Regions from separate parts of the Pseudomonas sp. AG1028 genome, predicted to be linked through region 3. Evidence: predicted binding sites of a transcription regulator. Region 3 holds the regulator's gene; each other region holds the start of a gene.

Region 1 (6,918 bases), 330 kb from region 3:
TGATCGCTAGGGCGCGATAGCCGAGCAGCTTGGCACGTTCGAACAGTTCGGCGGCGCTGGAGGCACCGCGCTGGAAACTGAAGTTCGACAGGCAGTGCAGCTCGGCGTACTCGTGCAGGCTCATGCGAACCAGCCGTGCAGCCGCAGCGGGCCGTCTTCACCGACGCTGCGAAACGCCCAGCCGCGCTGGCCGCTGCGCGTTTCGATCAGGTAATAATCGCGACGCACGTCCTCGCCATCCCACCAGCCGGATTCGATCCGCTCGGGGCCGCTGAGAATATGCAGCGGCTCACGCAGCACTTGGGGCTCCGGCAGCAGCCAGCTGGGCCGGGCAGCGCTCGGGCTGGGCAATGCAACGTGGCTGGTAGCCGTGCGCCAGGCCTTTTCCGGGCGATGGTCGGCATGGGCGGCCAGGCCTTGCACGGCGTCGTCACCCAGGCGTGCGCGCAGGCGTTCACGCAGTTGCTCCCAGCCCAGGGTTTGTTGCGGTCGGTCCTCGAACAGCGCCTGGTGCTGTGGTACGAAGGTCGGCAGGTCGCGGGCCACCAGGCGTAGCGCCAGCACCGGTGACGGCAATTGCAGCTGCTCCAGGCGGCCGCGGGTGAATTCCAGCAGCATGCCCGCTTCTCGCTCGGCACTGAGCAGGCCGACGGGCAGCAGGCTGTCGTCACCGTCACGGTGCTCCAGGTGCAGCACGAAACGCTGCACGCCGCAGTCCCGGCCTGCCAGGTAGGCGGCCAGGTCCGCGGTCAGGCGCCGCAGCGGAAACAGCAGGGCCTGGGTCGATTCCACTTCGAAGTGCAGCTCCAGCCGGCTGTCGAACACATCCGGCGGGCGGTAGTACTCCAGCGCCAGCGGGCGCAGGCCCATCAGGGTATCCAGGCCGGCCAGCAGTTCAGGCGCAAAGCGCCGCGCCAGGCTGTCGCGGGGCAGCGCCTGCAACTGGCGCACCTGGCGCAGGCCCATGCGCGCTAGGGTCGTGGCCAGTTCTTCGGGCAGGCCGATGCGATCCAGGGGCATGGCCGCCAGCCGTTCGCGCAACGCCTGCTCGTCGGTGATGGCCAGACCATCGTGCAGGTTAGCGAGCATGCGCGCCGCGGCAGGGTGATGCGCCAGGGTGATGCGGTGGCGAAAGCCCAGCGCCGTCAGCTCCTCACGCAGGCGCGCCTCGAAACGCGGCCAGGGCCCGAACAGCGACAGGCTCGATTGCACCTCGAGCAGCAGGCAGCACGGATAGTGCAGGCTCACCTGGGAGCTGAAACCGTAGGCCCAGGCCGCCAGGAAGCTGCGCCAGCGCTCGATGTCGGCGGGGTCGTACTCGGTGCTGGTGAACGTGCAGTTCAGGGATTGCGCCGCCGTCAGCGTCAGCCCCGGGCGCAGGCCAAGCGCCCGCGCGGCCGGGTTGACAGCCTGCAGCACGCGCCGCTGGGGTGTGCCGCTCAGCAGCACCAGCGGCGCGTCGGCTTCTTCACGGCCACGCAGCACGCCGTCCATGGCCAGTTGCGGCAGCAGGATGCACGCCCAGCGCATATCAAAATCCCCAGCCGCTCAAGTGAAACGTGCGCGCCGGTGGTTGCCCACCTCGGCACTTGAGCACCCGTACCTGGGCGGGCTGCGCCTGGATGGTCAGGCGCAAGGCAGCCGGCGAAGGGTTGCGCGCTTCAAACAGCGGACGATAGGCGAAAGCCAGGGTCTGCCCGGTTTCAGCGGCAATCTGCAGGCGGCGCAGGGCACGGTCATCGGCCCGTTGCGGCCACAGCACCACCGCCCCACAACTGCCCGAACGCAGGCATTGCTCGGCCGCCCACAAGGCATCCCGGGCGCTCGCCTGGATCAGCGTCAGCTGCTTCATCTCCATCCCAGCCGCCAGCCAGGCGCCGGGGTAGGGCAAGTAAGGCGGCGCGACCAACACCACCCGCTCTCCGGCAGCGCTCAAGCGCGCCAATGTCGGCAGCACCAGGCGCAGCTCACCGATACCCGGTGCCTCGACGAGCAACTCGCTCAACGCCGCTTCCGGCCAGCCACCTCCTGGCAACGAGGCATCCAGCGCTGCGTTGCCAGTGGGCTGGTGGCCACTGGGCGCGACGATGCCCTGGCCACGCCAGATACGGCGCTCATTGAGCAGATTATCGATAGCGACGACGGAAGGCATGGCAGGCAAATGGCAAGAAAAATACTGTTTAAATGTACAGTATTTTGCTTTGCCAGCAAGGTCACATCCGCCGAGTGGATGACTCTGACAGCCGACAGTCTTGGTCCAGGCACAATGCTTCAGCGGTACAATCCGGCTGTAACCAGCATTGACAGGCGCGCCAATCGGCCCGCCCCAGCGCCGCCGCCATCGAGCAAATGAGCCAAGCATTTGATAGCACGTGAAAAAAATTACGCGATGGGCTTCGCCAAACGGATTTCTGCTGGTATTATGCGCGCCGCCTGGGAAGATGCCGGAGTGGCCGAACGGGACGGATTCGAAATCCGTTGTATCAGCGATGGTACCTAGGGTTCAAATCCCTATCTTCCCGCCATATAGATCGTCTAAGCCCCTGAAATTCATAGAGTTTCGGGGGCTTTTTCGTTTCAGACTGGGCAACTGTCGAAGAAGTGTCGAAACACCAGTTGAAAGAAACGCAAGCTTTGGGCTAACTGGCTCAGTTCGCGTTATGAGCGTTCATAAAGGATGGAGCCTTATGAAAGTCGGTCTTTTGATTGCGTTGGTCTTTTTAACGCTCGCAGTGGGTACTGGGGCTGTATTGCTTTGGTCTGGCTTTACATCGCTCAAGCGCGCCATGGATGCGGAGAACTGGCCGACTACCTTTGCTCAAGTTGAACGTGTGGAGTTGAAGGAGGAGACTGACTCTGAAAACTCACGAATGTATGCAGTTGAAGTCGAGTACACCTACCAAGTGGGTGGGCATACCTACAACGGCAACACGTTGAACCATGGTTACAGCGGCAGCAGTGGTTACGAGCAACATCGCAAACTCTTTGAAAAGATCCGGTCAGCCAAGACTTTGGAAGTCAGGTTCAATCCTGAAAAGCCACAAGAGTCCAGCATTGCCTACGGTTTGAGTCGTTCACACTACATCAGCCTTTCATTTTCTATTACGTGGTCGCTTGGCATCATCGGCTTCATCGCTATTTTCCTTGCGTTTCAGTCTAGTGATGATCGGTTGCTTTCAAGAATCAAAGTCATTGAGCAGGTCAGCACTTCCGGCACGCCTTAAGGATGATGGGACTTTGTACGGCTCTCCACGACTGAGGGCCTAGCGAGACAGCGTCTTGTAGATGGTCTGGTGCAAGACGCGCATAGCGCATGGTCATAGCCAACGATTGGTAGTCCAGGATTTTCTGCAGGGTCAGGATATTTCCACCGTTCATGACGAAGCGACTGGCAAACGTGTGATGCCGGACGTGGATAACTGCCTGCAACCAGGCGCAGTTAAGTCAGGTCGTGAAGGTCTTTCGTAGTAGCGGGAGTGATTTCAAACTCCGAGAATCGGACAGCAAGCCCACTGCGCTCCGGCGTACAAGCTGTAGGGCCAACCTGGTAAGTGCTGGCGACTGGGAAAGGTGCCAGCCGCAGAAGTGGCCAGAAGCGCCCGTCGCGGGAGGCTTGAATACGCATCGCGCCATTGGAAAGAGTGACTTGTATGTAGAAGTCCTCCAACTCCTTGAAAGGTTGTGAGACCGACCAATCCGATTTCCCATCAGTAACGACAGTGCTCAGAAACGCTTCCCCATCAGTGAACTCGACGCCCGTCTTTACCCAACGGTTTTCGTCGATACGCACCATCAGGCCGGCTTGGTCGTACAAGGAGCGAAATTCGCCCTGGATGCGTAGGGTCGCCGTGAATCCGTCGCCGGTAGCAATGCCCAGAAAATGTCCTGTGTCACGGGTAAACCCATAATGGGTCTCCCGCCAGAAGTCCGTGCTCTGATCCGTGGTTATCGTCAGGCTGTGCTCCGACACCTCAGAGGTGGCGGGCGCATTCAGCCATTGTCCACTTCTGAAATCGACATTCATTCGCAGGCTCCATGTTGAGATAGATGCGTTATTAAGGGCATCCGAGAGAATGATCAGCAAGGCGACTCATAGTTGCTTTTGTGTTCGCTGGCAAAGCAATCGATAAGACGGAACGGCTCATGCTGGCGGCCCGGGCAATCGCATCACTCCGTTAGCAAGGCGTCGCGCTTGAGCATCTAGTCAAATCGACCGCCAGAATGGGCAAGATCACACCTATAGAGACGATCATCAAACAGCTGCCCGTTGATGATGCAGGCATCAGGTTTTCGCTGCTCAAACACGAATCTGCACTTTTCGAGCATGCGGCAAGATGCGCTATTTCCTTCTGTTACCACCCCTTTGAGGGTATGAAGTCCTAATACGTTTCGAGCGAAATTCATCACTGTTTGCAGTGATTCAGAGCCGTACCCGTTCCCCTGATACCGTTCCAGCAACATATATCCAACTTCCGCGGTAGAGCTGTTCTCAGACTCAAGCTTCAGCCCCGTCACCCCGACAGGGTTGTTGGTATTAGATTCGAAGATGGCAAGACACAACCAGTGTTTAGAACCGGACGACCATTGCGGCAGTCGGGATTCAAATTTTTCACGGATTTGAGATTCGTTTGGAGTGGAACAGATGTACCGGATTACTTCGAGGTTAAGATGCAACTCAAGAAACAGCGGCCACTCACTTGGAGTTATCTGTCTCAGGTGTAGGCGTTTACTCGATAGCTCCACAGTTCTGCCTCTCAATTCGGAGCGATAGAAGGATTTTTACTCGCCAAGCGCTTGCGCTAGTAGGCGTCGGCAGAGTTTTTCATCGGGCCGCTTGGCATTGAACAAGGTTCGGAACACCAGCGGAGCGACCAGGCCATCCATGAGGGCGTCCAGACTTGGCGCAGCTTCCCCACGCGAATGAGCCCGTTCGAGCAATAGTTCGAGGCGCTCGCGGGTTGGCTCGGTGCAGCGTACCGCGCAACCTGGATCGGTAGATGCAAGGGCGTCCCTGAGCATCGCCTGCCCGGGTGTCGAAGCAAGGTCATCTACGTAAGACTCCAGCCAGCATTCGAGGTCGCCACGCAGACTGCCGGTATCGGCCGGAGGCTGATCAGGCCGTAGCTGGCGCAGATCGACGTCGGCCAGCAGGGTCGGTAGGTTGCCCCAGCGTCGATAGAGGGTAGAGGGAGTTACGCCGGCACGCGCAGCAATCTGGGGAACGGTCAGGGATTCACGCGGTTGTTCGTCCAGAAGAGCCAGAACGGCGTCATGAACGGCTTGCTGGACGCGGGCGCTACGCCCTCCGGGGCGGGTTTGCTTGGTATTCATATCGACAGGATACCTCTCGCTTAACGCAAAAGCATTGCTTTAATAATCAAAAGGGCTCAGGCTTTAAAGCTAAATATTTGCTTTAGGGTTTGGCCATGCCGTTCTCGATTTTTTCTTCTAACGCGCGCCTCACCCTGCTCGGTACGCTGCTATTCACATTCCTGGCTGCGTCGGCCGCACCAACGCCGCTTTACGCTAGTTATCAGCAAGCTTGGGGATTTTCCACCTTCTGGCTGACCTGGGTGTTTGCGGTCTATGCCTTTGCCTTGCTCGGCGCGCTACTGGTGGGTGGGCGGCTTTCTGATCATCTGGGGCGACGGCCCGTCATCCTCGGCGCACTGGCGCTGGAGGCAGTCTCCATGCTGATGTTCCATCAGGCCCAAGGCCTGACGGACCTGGTGATCGCTCGCACCTTGCAGGGCTTCGCCACTGGCGTTGCTACCAGTGCGCTGGGGGCTGCATTGCTCGACGCGGATCGTGAACGCGGCCCTTGGCTGAACAGCCTGGCGCCACTGCTGGGCATGGCCGGGGGAGCGCTGGGTTGCGGCTTGCTGGTTGAGTTCGCGCCGGCACCGTTGCAGCTGGTCTACCGGCTTTTCCTTCTGTTCTTCGTGATGCAGGGCCTGCTGCTGTTGCGCCTGCCTGACCTACTGTCTCGTCGTCCGGGATTGCTGGCCGCGCTGCGTCCGCAGCTGGCGGTGCCTCCTCAGGCACGCGCCGTGCTCTGGAGAGTATTGCCGTTGGAGCTGGCGGTTTGGGCCGTGGGTGGGTTCTATCTCTCATTGATGCCGGGCCTGATCAAAGCGGCCACTGGAACAAGCTCGATTCTGATCGGAGGCGGGGTAGTGGCCGGCCTGACGCTGAGCGGCGCTGCGAGCCTGCACGGGCTTCGCCTCTGGCCTGCTGGCCGTCTGCTGCGCCTGGGAGCCGGCACCTTGGTGGCTGGACCGGTATTGCTCTGGCTGGCGGTCGTCAGCGGTGAGCTGGGGCTCTTTGCAGTGGGGACTATTGTCACTGGGGTCGGCTTCGGCAGTGGTTTTCTCGGCGCTACCCGCAGCGTGCTGCCGCTGGCCGAACCGGCACAGCGTGCCGGCTTGCTGGCCGCCTTCTATGTGCTCAGCTATCTCGCGTTCTGCCTGCCGGCCCTCGCAGTCAGCGGCCTAGTGCCACGGCTTGGGCTGGACGGTGCAGCGCAGCTCTATCTGGCTGGCGTGATTGCGTTGGCGCTATTCGGTATGCGCACCAGCGCCGCGCGTCCTTGCGTCCAGCCTAGCTGAAGCCATGGGTCTGCATTTCGCAAGCCTCGTTCTACCCGCCAGCATTCAAAAGCGGGGTTGGGCCCACAGAGCCCGGGCTCCCAGATTCACTTCCCAATAAGACCCAGGCGCCGTAAAGTCGCGAGTTATTCCTATTCGCATTTCGGCTTGGGTAAAGGTCAATGTCCAGATCGGACACGGAAGTCGCTCACCATGATCATCTGCACGCCCTGTATCGTGACCACAGCAGTTGGCTACGTGGCTGGTTACGCAAGCGACTGAACAATTCGGCGGACGCCGCCGACCTTGCCCAGGATACGTTTATCCGGGT
Region 2 (6,918 bases), on a different contig from region 3:
CAGCGCAGTACCAGACGGCGCATCGACCTTATGACGGTGATGGGCCTCGAGCACTTCGATGTCCACATCGTCACCCAACACACGGGCGGCGGTGTCGAGCAACTTCAGGCACAGGTTCACGCCCACGCTGAAATTGGCAGCGAAAACGATGGGAATCTCTCTGCCGGCATCGGCCAGCAACTGCTTTTCCGCAGCACTGAAGCCGGTGGTGCCGATGACCATGGCCTTGCCGGCGCGGCGGCAGATTTCCAGGTTTTCGAGGGTCACCGTGGGATGGGTGAAGTCGATCAGCACGTCGAACTCGTCGATCACGCCCTCCAGGCTGCCGTACAGAGCCACGCCCAGCTTGCCGACGCCCGCCAGCTCACCGGCATCGGCACCAAGCAACGTGCTGGTCGGCCGCGCTACGGCGGCACCGAGCACGACGCCATCGGCCTGGTGAACGGCCTCGATCAGGTTCTTGCCCATGCGCCCGGCGGCGCCCGTGACTGCAATACGCATATGCATAACTCCAAAGTACAAACGGCGAGCAGCCGGCCACTGCCAGCTGCTCGCCGTGCATTACCGCATTAAAGGTCGCCGAAGAAGCGCTTCACGCCTTCGAACCAGCCATTGGCCTTGGGCGAATTGGAGCTGTTACCCACCAGGGACTGACGAAACTCCTCGAGCAGCTCGCGCTGGCGACGGTCGAGATTGACCGGGGTTTCCACCGCCACCTTGCACATCAGATCGCCCGCACCGCCGCCACGCACCGGGGCGACGCCCTTGCCGCGCAAACGGAACAGCTTGCCGGTCTGGGTGCCTTCCGGAATCTTCAGCTTGACCCGACCATCGAGGGTCGGCACTTCCAGCTCGCCGCCCAGAGCCGCATCAACGAAGCTGATCGGCACTTCGCAGTACAGGTGCTTGCCGTCACGCTGGAAGATCGCGTGCTCACGCACGTTGACCACCACGTAGAGGTCGCCCGACGGGCCGCCGAGGGTACCCGCCTCGCCCTCGCCGGACAGACGGATACGGTCGCCGGTATCGACACCGGCCGGTACCTTGACCGACAGGGTCTTGTGCTCTTCGACACGGCCATGGCCATGGCAGGAGCCGCAGGGGTCGGTGATCATCTTGCCGCTGCCGTGGCAGCGCGGGCAGGTCTGCTGGACCGAGAAGAAGCCCTGCTGCATGCGCACCTGGCCGATGCCGCCGCACGTGGTACAGGTCACCGGGCTGGTGCCCTTCTTGGCACCCGAGCCATCGCAGGTCTTGCAGTTGACCAGGGTCGGCACGCGAATGGTCACCGTGGTGCCACGTACCGCCTCCTCGAGATCCAGCTCCAGGGTGTAACGCAGGTCACTGCCGCGCTGCGCACCACCGCGCTGACCGCCACGCTGGCCGCCGAAGAAATCGCTGAACACGTCGCCGAAGATGTCGGAGAAGTTCGCGCCGCCACCACCAAAGCCGCCACCGCCGCCCATTTGCGGGTCGACGCCTGCATGACCGTACTGATCGTAGGCGCTGCGCTTGCCGGCATCGGACAGCACTTCGTAGGCCTCGTTAGCCTCCTTGAAGGCGTCTTCGGCCGCTTTGTCGCCGGGATTGCGATCGGGGTGATGCTTCATCGCCAGGCGGCGGTAAGCCTTCTTCAGCTCCGCCTCGCTGGCCCCGCGCTCGACCCCGAGCACTTCGTAGTAGTCACGTTTAGACATGGGTTTCTAGCACTCTCAAAATTCTTAAAGTCCAGACACGCCAACGCGGGAGCAAGCCCCCGCGCGGCGGATCACCCTGCCACACCGTAGCGTGACAGGGCGCAAACACAGGCAAGCCGGGGCTTACTTGTTGTCCTTGACTTCCTCGAACTCGGCGTCGACCACGTCGTCGGCAGAGCCCTTGGTTTCGCCAGCATCCGCCGCACCGGCAGCGCCAGGCTGCGGCTGCTCGGCGTACATCTTCTGCGCCAGCGGAGTGGTGGCTTCGGACAGCGCATTCATCTTCGCTTCGATGGCCGCCTTGTCGTCGCCCTTCACGGCAACTTCCAGCTCGCCCAGCGCCGCTTCGATAGCTGTCTTCTCTTCGGCAGTCGCCTTGTCGCCAGCCTCGGTGAGCATCTTGCGGGTGGCGTGCACCAGCTGGTCACCCTGGTTGCGCGCTGCTGCCAGCTCTTCGAACTTGCGGTCTTCCTCGGCGTTGGCCTCGGCGTCACGCACCATGCGCTCGATCTCGTCATCGGACAGACCGGAGTTGGCCTTGATCACGATGGACTGCTGCTTGCCGGTGGCCTTGTCTTTGGCGCCGACGTGCAGGATGCCGTTGGCGTCGATGTCGAAGGTCACTTCGATCTGCGGCACGCCGCGCGGAGCCGGCGGAATCTCGGCCAGGTCGAACTTGCCCAGGGACTTGTTCTGTGCGGCCTGCTTACGCTCACCCTGCAGCACATGAATGGTCACCGCGCTCTGGTTGTCGTCGGCGGTCGAGAACACCTGCGACTTCTTGGTCGGGATGGTGGTGTTCTTTTCGATCAGCGGCGTCATCACACCGCCCATGGTTTCGATACCCAGGGTCAGCGGGGAGACGTCGAGCAGCAGTACGTCCTTGACGTCACCGGCCAGTACAGCGCCCTGAATGGCAGCGCCCATGGCCACAGCCTCGTCCGGGTTGACGTCCTTGCGAGCGTCTTTGCCGAAGAAGTCGGAAACGGCCTTCTGTACCAGCGGCATACGGGTCTGACCGCCAACCAGGATCACGTCGTCGATCTTGCCGACGTCGATACCGGCGTCTTTCAGCGCGATGCGGCAAGGCTCGATGGTACGGCTGACCAGATCCTCGACCAGCGACTCCAGCTTGGCGCGGGAGATCTTCACGTTCAGGTGCTTCGGACCGGTGGCATCGGCAGTGATGTACGGCAGGTTGACGTCTGTCGACTGCGAAGACGACAGCTCGATCTTGGCCTTCTCGGCAGCTTCCTTCAGGCGCTGCAAAGCCAGCGGATCGTTCTTCAGGTCCATGCCGGACTCTTTCTTGAACTCGTCGACGAGGTAGTCGATCAGGCGCATGTCGAAGTCTTCACCACCCAGGAAGGTGTCACCGTTGGTGGCCAGTACTTCGAACTGGTGCTCGCCGTCGACTTCGGCGATTTCGATCACCGACACGTCAAAGGTACCGCCGCCCAGGTCATAGACGATCACGGTGTGGTCGCCCTTGGCTTTGTCCATGCCATAGGCAAGGGCTGCAGCGGTCGGCTCGTTGATGATGCGCTTGACGTCCAGACCGGCGATGCGGCCGGCGTCCTTGGTGGCCTGACGCTGGCTGTCGTTGAAGTAGGCCGGCACGGTGATGACCGCTTCGGTGACAGGCTCGCCCAGGTAGTCCTCGGCGGTCTTCTTCATCTTCTTCAGCACTTCGGCGCTGATCTGCGGCGGCGCCATGTCCTTGCCGCTGGCCTGCACCCAGGCGTCACCGTTGCTGGCCTTGACGATCTTGTAAGGCACCAGCTTGATGTCTTTCTGCACGACGTCTTCTTCGAAGCGACGGCCGATCAGGCGCTTAACCGCGAACAGGGTATTGTGCGGGTTGGTAACCGCCTGACGTTTGGCCGACTGACCGACCAGAATCTCGCCATCGTTGGCATAAGCAACGATGGACGGCGTGGTACGCGCGCCTTCGGCGTTTTCGATGACTTTGACGTTACCGTTTTCAAGAATGGAGACGCAGGAGTTGGTGGTCCCCAGGTCGATACCGATGATTTTGCCCATTTCACTCTCCCGAAACTTTGAAATATCCGCCGCGTTGTCGTGACCGCTGCGGTAGCACTAATACGCTTGACTCACTAAATGGGGTGTGGCCCGCCGATTTCAAGCCTGCTCATCGATAGATGGCGGCGCCTCGGCCGGGGCCTTACTGACCACGACCATGGCCGGACGCAGCAGGCGACCGTTGAGCAGGTAGCCCTTCTGGAACACCTTGAGCACGCTGTTGGGCTCGACGTTGGTGCTTTCCTGCATGGCCATCGCCTGATGATGCTCCGGGTTGAACGGCGCACCATGAGGGTCAATGGCTTCCAGCTGGTGGCGCTTGAGGGTGTCGAGCAGCAACTTAAGCGTCAGCTCCATGCCCTCACGCACCGCCTTGATCGATTCGTCGTCGGCGCTGGACAACTCGAGACCACGTTCGAGACTGTCGACCACCGGCAGCAGGTCGTTGGCAAATTTCTCGAGGGCGAACTTGTGCGCCTTCTCGACATCCTGTTCAGCGCGACGGCGCACGTTCTGCAGATCGGCAGCCATGCGCAGCGACTGATCCTGCGCAGTCGCCAGTTGCTCTTCCAGCGCTTGCACGCGAGCAGCCAGGTCTTCGCTTGGCGCGGCGTCGTTCGCTTGCGCTTCGGAAGTCTGCGGATCCAGGTTCTGTTCGTCAGCCATGCATTTCTCCTCTGAATGATTCGACGAGCCTCAACTCGCGCGTCTGCCGCCTATATAAGGATGATTTGTAGGGTTTCAAGGGCCACTACCACTTTCCGGCAGCCAGTCGTCAGCGTATTGCCACCTCATCGCAAACCACTGTATAAATAACCAGAACAACCCTGAGAGGCCTCGCCATGCTGGTGCACCTGTCCGTCCACAATTACGCCATCGTCGAACACCTGGATCTGGAACTGGACCGGGGCATGAGCGTCATCAGCGGCGAAACCGGCGCCGGCAAGTCGATCATGCTCGACGCCCTCGGCCTGACTTTGGGCGATCGCGCCGACAGCGGCGTGGTTCGCCCAGGCGCCGACAAGGCGGACATACTGGCCAGCTTCGACCTCGCCGACATCCCCGAAGCCCACGCCTGGCTCGCCGAGCGCGACCTGGATAACGACGGGCCGTGCATCCTGCGCCGGGTGATCACCGCCGAAGGCCGCTCGCGCGGTTACATCAACGGCACGCCCTGCCCGCTCGGCGACCTCAAGGCACTGGGCGAGCTGCTGATCGACATTCACAGCCAGCACGAGCACCAGTCGCTGCTCAAGACCGACACCCACCGCCGGCTGCTCGACGAATACGCCGGCGCCCAGGAGCTGGCCCGCCAAGTACAACTGGCCGCGCAGCGCTGGAAGCAGACCCGCAGTGAACTCGAACGCGTGACCTCCCAGGGCGACGAGCAGCGCGCCCGCCATCAGTTGCTCAGCTATCAGCTCGAAGAACTTGAGAACCTTGGTTTGGGTGACAACGAACTGGAGCAACTGGAGCAGGATCACAAGGCGCTGACCAATGCCGAGAGCCTGCTCAGCGCCTGCCGCCAGGTGATCGATCAGTGCAGCGAAAGCGATGCCGGCAACGTACTGTCGGTGCTCACTGCCAGCCTCAACCGCCTTAGCGGCCTGCAAGGCCAGCCGGGCGCCCTGAACGAAGCCACCAACCTGCTGGCCAGCGCGCAGATCCAGATCGAGGAAGCAGTGGGCGAGCTCAACCGTTTCCTCGACCACTTCGACGCCGACCCTGAGCGCCAGCAACAACTCGAAGAACGCCTGGACACCATCTATACCCTGGCGCGTAAACACCGCATCCACCCCAGCGAACTGCCCGCCATGCAGCAGCAGTTGTTCGACGAACTGGAAAGTCTCAATGCCGACGACCAGGCCGCCGAGCGCCTGGGCGAAGAGCTTGCCGCCTACGGTCGTCACTACCAGGAAAAGGCGGCCGAACTCAGCGCCAAGCGCCAGAAGGCCGCTAGCAAACTGGGCAAGGCGGTTGAAAAGGAAATGCAGACCCTGGGCATGCCAGGCGGACGCTTCAGTATTCAGCTGCAGCCCATCGAAGGCGGCGAGCCAAATGCCAATGGCCTGGAACAGGTCGAGTTTCTGGTCAGCGCCAACCCTGGGCAACCGATCAAGGCACTGGCCAAGGTCGCCTCGGGCGGTGAACTGTCGCGCATCAGCCTGGCCATCCAGGTGATCACCGCGCAAACCTCACGGGTTCCGACCCTGGTGTTCGACGAGGTGGACGTGGGCATTGGCGGCCCGACCGCCGAAGTGGTCGGCCAGCTGTTGCGCCGCCTCGGCGAGCGCGGTCAGGTGCTGACCGTCACCCACCTGCCTCAGGTCGCCGCCCAGGGCCACCAGCACCTGTTCGTCCACAAGGTGCGCGGCAACAACGCCACCCGTACGGCGGTCAGCAAGCTCGGCGAAGCCCAGCGTATCGAGGAAGTCGCACGCATGTTGGGCGGCATCGATCTCACCGACGAATCCCTGGCTCACGCCCGTAAACTGGTCAGCAACGCCCAGAGCTGACGCCCCACAGACATCTGCAGAAAACATTTCCTGCAGGCATGAAAAAGGCGACCTGAGTCGCCTTTTTTGTCAACCGAACGCTTATTTAGCGGTACGACGTACGTAAAGCACCAGATTGTGATCCACCAGCTCAAAACCGTGCTCACGAACGATTTCCTTCTGGCGTTTCTCGATCTCGGCGTCGAAGAATTCGATCACGTCGCCGGAGTCCACGCACACCATGTGATCGTGGTGACCACCGTCAGCCAGCTCGAACACGGCATGGCCGCCATCGAAGTTATGGCGCACCACCAGGCCGGCCGCTTCGAACTGGGTCAGTACGCGGTAGACGGTCGCCAGACCGACATCCTCGCCCGCATCCATCAGCGACTTGTAGACATCTTCGGCGCTCATGTGACGCTGCTCGGCAGAGTCCAGCATCTGCAGGATTTTGACCCGTGGCAGGGTTACTTTCAGGCCAGCTTTGCGCAGTTCGCTATTTTCAACCATGGTCTGCTTTCTCGCGGAAGCGCTTCGCAGCTTCCCTTATTGCGGGTATGATCGGGGTTTACGTTGCCCAGCCAAGATAGTGGAAGACGCCCACCGATGCAAAAAACCAGACTCCTGCTGACCAGCCTCACCTTCATGGGGCTCATCGCACTCGCCGGTTGCTCATTCCCCGG
Region 3 (6,918 bases):
AGCATCGGCCATATCCGCGACCTGCCCACCAGCGGCGGGGCGGCTACCAAGGAACCTGCCAAGCGCGGCAAGGCAGCAGCAGGCGAAGCGCCGGCGCTGTCGCCGAAGGAAAAGGCCAAACGCCAGCTGTTCGCGCGCATGGGCGTCGACCCGGAGCACGGCTGGAAAGCCAAATACGAAATCCTGCCTGGCAAGGAGAAGGTGGTCGAGGAACTGCGCCGCTTGGCCAAGGAAGCCGACACCATCTATCTCGCGACCGACTTGGATAGAGAGGGGGAGGCCATCGCCTGGCACCTGCGCGAATCCATCGGTGGCGATGACAGCCGCTACAAACGCGTGGTGTTCAACGAGATCACCAAGAAGGCCATCCAGGAGGCGTTCTCCGCCCCGGGTGAGCTGGACATCAACCGTGTCAACGCTCAGCAGGCGCGCCGCTTCCTGGATCGCGTGGTGGGCTACATGGTTTCTCCGCTACTGTGGGCGAAGATCGCCCGTGGCCTGTCGGCCGGTCGTGTGCAGTCGGTAGCCGTGAAGCTGGTGGTCGAGCGCGAGAAGGAAATCCGCGCCTTCGTGCCTGAAGAATACTGGGAAGTGCACGCCGACCTGGGTACCGCCAAGGATGCCCAGGTGCGCTTCGAAGTGGTTCGTGAGAACGGCGCCGCCTTCAAACCGCTGAACGAAGCCCAGGCCATGGCCGCGCTGGCGACCCTCAAGGCGTCGAGCTACAGCGTCGCCAAGCGCGAGGACAAACCGACCAGCAGCAAGCCGACTGCGCCGTTCATCACTTCCACCCTGCAGCAGGCCGCCAGCACGCGCCTGGGCTTCGGGGTGAAGAAGACCATGATGATGGCCCAGCGTCTCTACGAGGCCGGCTACATCACCTATATGCGTACCGACTCCACCAACCTGTCGGCCGACGCCATCGAGATGGTGCGCGGCTTCATCGACAAGGAGTACGGCAAGAAATACCTGCCGGAGAAGCCCAACTTCTACTCCAGCAAGGAAGGCGCCCAGGAGGCGCACGAAGCGATTCGTCCTTCTGACGTCAACCTGCGTCCGACCCAGCTGTCGGGCATGGAACGTGATGCCGAGCGTCTGTACGAGCTGATCTGGCGCCAGTTCGTGGCCTGCCAGATGCCTCCGGCCGAGTACCTGTCGACCACCGTGACCGTCAACGCCGCACAGTTCGAGCTGCGTGCCAAGGGCCGCATCCTCAAGTTCGACGGTTACACCCGTGCCCAGCCGCAGCTGAGCAAGCCGGGCGACGACGCCGTACTGCCGGAAATGAAGGAAAGCGAGTCGCTCAAGCTGATCAAGCTCGATCCTAGCCAGCACTTCACCAAGCCGCCGGCGCGCTATTCGGAAGCCAGCCTGGTCAAGGAAATGGAAAAGCGCGGCATCGGCCGCCCGTCGACCTACGCGGCGATCATTTCCACCATCCAGGACCGCGGCTACGTGGCGCTGCACAATCGCCGCTTCTATTCCGAGAAGATGGGCGACATCGTCACCGAACGCCTCAGCGAGAGCTTTTCCGACCTGATGGACTACGGCTTCACCGCCGGCATGGAAGAGAACCTCGATGACGTCGCCCAGGGCGAGCGCGAGTGGAAGCACCTGCTCGACGAGTTCTACGGCGACTTCAAGAAAAAGCTCGAAGTGGCGGCCGACGGCGACAATGGCATGCGTGCCAACACGCCGACCCTGACCGACATTCCGTGCCGCGAATGTGGCCGGCCGATGATGATTCGTACCGCGTCCACCGGCGTGTTCCTCGGCTGCTCGGGCTACGCCCTGCCGCCGAAAGAGCGCTGCAAGGCGACCATCAACCTGGTGCCGGGCGACGAGATCGCTGCCGATGACGAAGGCGAATCCGAATCGCGCGTGCTGCTGGGTAAGCATCGCTGCCCGATCTGCGCCACGGCGATGGACGCCTACCTGCTGGATGAAACCCGCAAGCTGCATATCTGCGGCAATAACCCGGATTGCGCGGGTTACGAAATCGAGCAGGGCCAGTTCCGCATCAAGGGTTACGAAGGCCCGAGTCTGGAGTGCGACAAGTGCGGCAGCCAGATGCAGCTCAAGACCGGTCGCTTCGGCAAGTTCTTCGGCTGCACCAACAGTGAGTGCAAGAACACCCGCAAACTGCTGCGCAACGGCGAGCCTGCGCCACCCAAGATGGACGCGGTGAAGATGCCGGAGCTCAAGTGCGAGAAGGTCGACGATACCTACGTGCTGCGCGACGGCGCCTCGGGGCTGTTCCTGGCTGCCAGCCAGTTCCCTAAGAACCGCGAAACCCGTGCGCCGCTGGTGCTCGAGCTGTTGCCGCATAAGGACGAAATCGATCCGAAGTACCACTTCCTGATCGATGCGCCGGCCAAGGATCCGGAAGGCCGCGCAGCGGTCATCCGCTACAGCCGCAAGACCAAGGAGCAGTACGTGCAGACCGAAGTCGATGGCAAGCCCACCGGCTGGAAGGCGTTCTTCGACGGCGGCAAGTGGAAGGTCGAAGACAAGCGTTGATCCGTACCGGGTGCCCCCTCGCGGCGTGCGCCCGGCGCCATCTGGAGAATGCAAATGGCTGGCGAGCTGTATACCCGCACCAATCAGAAGATCTTCTATGCCGGGCTGTCTCTGGAATCCTGGCGCAAGGCTGAGGAAGGCCGGGCGATGAATGCTCAGGCATTGGTGCAGGCCGAGCGCGAAGCCACGCTGTTTCATCTGTACGGCGCGCTGCTCGGGCTGTGCCATGAGATCGCCGGTTTTTATCGCTTGCCCAACAGCAGCGCCGCGCGTGCCGAGGTGCTGCTGGACCGGCAGAACCTCGATGGCGCGCCGAGCCCCGAGCTGGCTGAGCTGGTCGAGCTGGCGGCAAATCGTGACGCTTGGCTGGGGCAGTTGCTGGCCGCACACGCCGAGCTGTTCAAGCCGCCGCGCCCGCCACGTGAGCTGAAAGGCGAGCCCGGCGCTTCGGCGTTGATCCAGGCGGTGAGCGTCGATGAGCAGGCGCCACAGCTGGCGCGTGAAACCCTGGAAAACTGGCGGCAGGAACTCAAAGCCCTTGCCCAGCGTTTTCGTGAAGGCCTGAGCGAGTGGTGAGCACCGCCTGTCGCTGATTGAAAGTCCGTTGGCATCTGGCAGGTTTTTCGCCAAGCCATCGGGCGGACTGGCTGTTACACTGTACGGCCTTTTGCGGCACGCCTCCTTGAGGTACTGCCCTTCGTGGAGAATCCGAGTCATGCCTACATCCTTCCTTGAGATCGTCGAACTGCCCGATGGGCGTATTGCCCTGCGTCGAGCCGACGATGAGGAAGCGCTGGTGGTGCTGGATTTCTCGGAAGATGCCAAGGCCTTCCTGCAGGGTCAGCACGTGGAGGTCGCCAAGGCGATGCTCAACGTCGGTGTGCAGATGGCAGGTCGAATGGCCGAAGGCGATTTCGAGCACGAAGAAGACGAACAGCCGCGGGTACTTCATTGACAGGCATTGGCCTGAGCGAGCCCAGATAAACAAAAGGCCAGCAGATGTGCTGGCCTTTTGTTTATCTAGTCGATCGTTACGCCGCCAGATTTCAACCCAGGCTGATATTCAGGCTCTGCGCTTTGCCGGTACGTGCCGCTGTTTCCAGTTGCTGGCGGGCGTGCGAGGGCAGGGGATGCAGCCAGCTCACCACGGTGTGGCTGCGGCCAAGCTTCAACGCTTCCTCGGCCAGCTGCAGCGCACTCTGGTTGCGGCGCGGCTGCAGCAGCAGGATACGTTCGCGGTTCAGGCCGGCCTCGCGTAGCCAGTTCTGGGTCAGGCTGGCGGGCGGGGCGATCAAAGTCAGCCAGCGTTCGTCATCCTTTTCGCTCAGTTCCCGCAGCATGGGCGCCAGTAGCGTCAGACAATGGCCGGCTGCACCACGCAGCGACACTTCGCTGAAGGTGGTTTCCTGGCTTGCCGGTTCTTCTACGGCTGCGAGGGTCGAGGCCAGAAAGGCATCGAACAGGGGCAGCTGGTTACGGCTCAACGACTGGGGGAACTGCATGACGCCTCCAATTAGCGGCGGATGACGCCGACACTTAAACCTTCAATGACCAGATCCTGCTCTTCCAGATTCACCTTGATCGGGGCGAACTCCGGGTTTTCCGCCAGCAGCCACACGGTGTTGCCTTCACGCTTGAAGCGCTTGACCGTCACTTCATCGTCGATACGTGCTACCACCACCTGGCCGTTACGCGCCTCGCTGGTGGTGTGCACTGCCAGCAGGTCGCCATCGATGATGCCGATATCCTTCATGCTCATGCCGCGCACGCGCAGAAGGTAATCGGCTTTGGGGCGGAAGAAGTCCGGGTTGATCCGGCAGGCTTCCTCTATATGCTGCTGCGCGAGGATTGGCGCGCCGGCGGCGACGCGGCCAATGACCGGCAGGCCGTCTTCCTCCTCCTGCTGATTGGGCTCGAAGCCCGGAATGCGAATGCCGCGCGAGGCGCCTGGAGTCATTTCAATGGCGCCCTTGCGTGCCAGGGCCTTGAGGTGTTCCTCGGCGGCGTTGGGCGATTTGAAGCCCAAGGCTTGCGCGATTTCCGCGCGGGTCGGGGGATAGCCATTGTCTTCCAGGCACTGCTTGATGAAGGCGAGAATTTCACCTTGGCGGGGCGTCAGCTTGATCATGTGAGGCGCTCTGGCTTTTTATACAGTGACTGGGATTATATACAGTAAGGCGTGCTTGGCAATCGCTTGATGCGTACCACCTGGATTTATCGGCAAGCAGCGGATGATCGGTTGTCGGCATAGCGCAACCGGGAGCCGGGTTGCGTGCGACGCTATCGCCAAATGATGACTGAGCATCCAGAATACGCCTTGCGCGGCTTGACAGTAGCATGCGCTGAAACGTATGTTTCAAACACTTGTTTGTCTGGTGGATGTTATGGCGCAATCGGAAACCGTTGAACGCATTCTCGACGCTGCGGAGCAGTTGTTCGCGGAGAAGGGCTTTGCCGAAACGTCGCTGCGCCTGATTACCAGCAAGGCCCTGGTCAACCTGGCCGCCGTCAATTATCACTTCGGCTCCAAGAAGGCCCTGATCCAGGCGGTGTTCTCGCGTTTTCTCGGGCCATTCTGCACCAGCCTGGAGCGTGAGCTGGACAAGCGCCAGAGCAAGCCGGGCGTCACCTTCAGCCTTGAAGAGCTGCTCGAGCTTCTGGTCGAGCAGGCCCTGGCGGTCAAGCCGCGCAGTGGCAACGATCTGTCGATCTTCATGCGTTTACTGGGCCTGGCATTCAGCCAGAGCCAGGGGCACCTGCGTAAGTACCTCGAAGAGGTCTACGGCAAGGTATTCCGCCGCTACATGTTCCTGGTCCATGAGGCCGCTCCTGGTATTCCGCCGCTGGAGCTGTTCTGGCGCGTGCACTTCATGCTCGGGGCGGCGGCGTTCAGCATGTCCGGCATCAAGGCGTTGCGCGCCATGGCCGAAAGCGACTTTGGCGTGGACACCTCCATCGAGCAGGTGATGCGCCTGATGGTGCCGTTCCTGGCCGCCGGCATGCGCTCGGAGAGTGGCGTGACCGATCCGCGCCTCGCCTCTGCGCAGCTCATTCCTCGCCACAAAAGCCCGCCCATCATCAAGCCTTGAGTCGGGGGCATCGCTTGCCCACGGCTCCTGGCTGCCCCTAAGCTAGCGTCCTTCGAGATAACCGCCCACGGCCCGGAACTCTGGGTTACACCAATGTCCCATGGGCGTGAAGCTTCTATTCAAGGAATACGCGTTGTGACGACTCCCCTGTATGGCTCCCTGATGGTGGACATCGCCGGTACCTGGCTGACCGCCGAAGACCGCCAGTTGCTGCGCCAGCCCGAGGTGGGCGGCCTGATCATCTTTGCCCGCAATATCGAGAACCCGCGCCAGGTCCGTGAGCTGTGCGAGTCCATTCGCGCGGTGCGTCCCGATCTGCTGCTGGCGGTGGACCAGGAAGGCGGTCGCGTTCAGCGCTTGCGACAGGGCTTTGTGAAGCTGCCGGCCATGCGGGCGATTGCCGGTTGCGCCGACGCCGAGCAACTGGCCCGCCAGTGCGGCTGGTTGATGGCCACCGAAGTGTTGGCGGTGGGGCTCGATCTGAGCTTTGCCCCGGTACTGGATCTGGACCACGCGCGCAGCGCGGTGGTTGGCCATCGCGCCTTCGAGGGCGATGCCGAGCGTGCCACGCAACTAGCCGGTGCCTTTATCCGCGGCATGGCAGAGGCGGGCATGGCCGCTACAGGCAAGCATTTCCCTGGCCATGGCTGGGCCGAGGCCGACTCCCACGTGGCGATTCCTACCGATGAGCGCAGCCTGGAGGAAATGCGCCAGAACGATCTGCGCCCGTTCGCCGCGCTGAGTCGCGATCTGGCTGCTGTGATGCCGGCCCACGTCATCTATCCGCAGGTCGATGATCAGCCGGCCGGCTTTTCGCGTCGCTGGCTGCAGGACATCCTGCGCGGTGAGCTGGGTTTCGACGGGGTGATCTTCAGCGACGACCTTTCGATGGCCGGCGCTCACGTGGTCGGCGATGCGGCCAGTCGTATCGAGGCGGCGCTGACTGCCGGCTGCGACATGGGCCTGGTATGCAACGACCGGGCGGCCGCGGAACTGGCCCTGTCGGCCGCGCAGCGACTCAAGGTGGTGGCGCCCAAGGGCCTGGCGCGCATGCGTCGGCGGGCCTTTCCGGGTGTCGACTATCGCCAGGATCCGCGTTGGGCGCAGGCGCTTTCGGCGCTGCGGGCTGCGCAGTTGGTGGAGTGAGGCGAACTTCCGCCTAGTGGCGGGAGCAGCCATTTGCAGCGGTGGGCTGAAGCCCACCCTGCAGATCGTGCCAGCCTCGTAGGGTGGGCTTCAGCCCACAAATATGAGCAGTAAGTTTCAAATAGCAGCACGACCGTCCGCTTCTGCTTCACAGCAGTCGCTT

What was found. Region 3 encodes LexA, which represses DNA repair genes until DNA is damaged. Its sites were predicted from a motif close to CTGTNTNNNNANACAG; they were not measured.
Region 1: the regulator LexA is predicted to act here: its motif matches at 2,177-2,192, upstream of imuA (translesion DNA synthesis-associated protein ImuA).
Region 2: the regulator LexA is predicted to act here: its motif matches at 4,545-4,560, upstream of recN (DNA repair protein RecN).

Annotation. Positions count from the first base shown of each region.
Region 1 covers NZ_VIVP01000002.1:77,788-84,705, forward strand. Annotated here, with positions in the region: gene FB481_RS03330 (error-prone DNA polymerase) at 1-124, opposite strand, end outside; gene FB481_RS03335 (DNA polymerase Y family protein) at 121-1,530, opposite strand; gene imuA (translesion DNA synthesis-associated protein ImuA) at 1,532-2,152, opposite strand; tRNA gene FB481_RS03345 (tRNA-Ser) at 2,436-2,525, shown strand; gene FB481_RS03350 (DUF3592 domain-containing protein) at 2,688-3,224, shown strand; partial or broken gene FB481_RS23300 (hypothetical protein) at 3,202-3,414, opposite strand; gene FB481_RS03360 (DUF1349 domain-containing protein) at 3,440-4,024, opposite strand; gene FB481_RS03365 (GNAT family N-acetyltransferase) at 4,201-4,743, opposite strand; gene FB481_RS03370 (TetR/AcrR family transcriptional regulator) at 4,780-5,331, opposite strand; gene FB481_RS03375 (MFS transporter) at 5,427-6,608, shown strand; gene FB481_RS03380 (sigma-70 family RNA polymerase sigma factor) at 6,770-6,918, shown strand, end outside.
Region 2 covers NZ_VIVP01000001.1:274,877-281,794, reverse strand. Annotated here, with positions in the region: gene dapB (4-hydroxy-tetrahydrodipicolinate reductase) at 1-501, opposite strand, end outside; gene dnaJ (molecular chaperone DnaJ) at 570-1,697, opposite strand; gene dnaK (molecular chaperone DnaK) at 1,821-3,740, opposite strand; partial or broken gene grpE (nucleotide exchange factor GrpE) at 3,840-4,409, opposite strand; gene recN (DNA repair protein RecN) at 4,583-6,256, shown strand; gene fur (ferric iron uptake transcriptional regulator) at 6,338-6,745, opposite strand; gene FB481_RS01235 (outer membrane protein assembly factor BamE) at 6,842-6,918, shown strand, end outside.
Region 3 covers NZ_VIVP01000002.1:412,121-419,038, forward strand. Annotated here, with positions in the region: gene topA (type I DNA topoisomerase) at 1-2,520, shown strand, start outside; gene FB481_RS04985 (DUF6586 family protein) at 2,575-3,096, shown strand; gene FB481_RS04990 (hypothetical protein) at 3,236-3,475, shown strand; gene sulA (SOS-induced cell division inhibitor SulA) at 3,567-4,022, opposite strand; gene lexA (transcriptional repressor LexA) at 4,034-4,648, opposite strand; gene FB481_RS05005 (TetR/AcrR family transcriptional regulator) at 4,905-5,609, shown strand; gene nagZ (beta-N-acetylhexosaminidase) at 5,757-6,755, shown strand.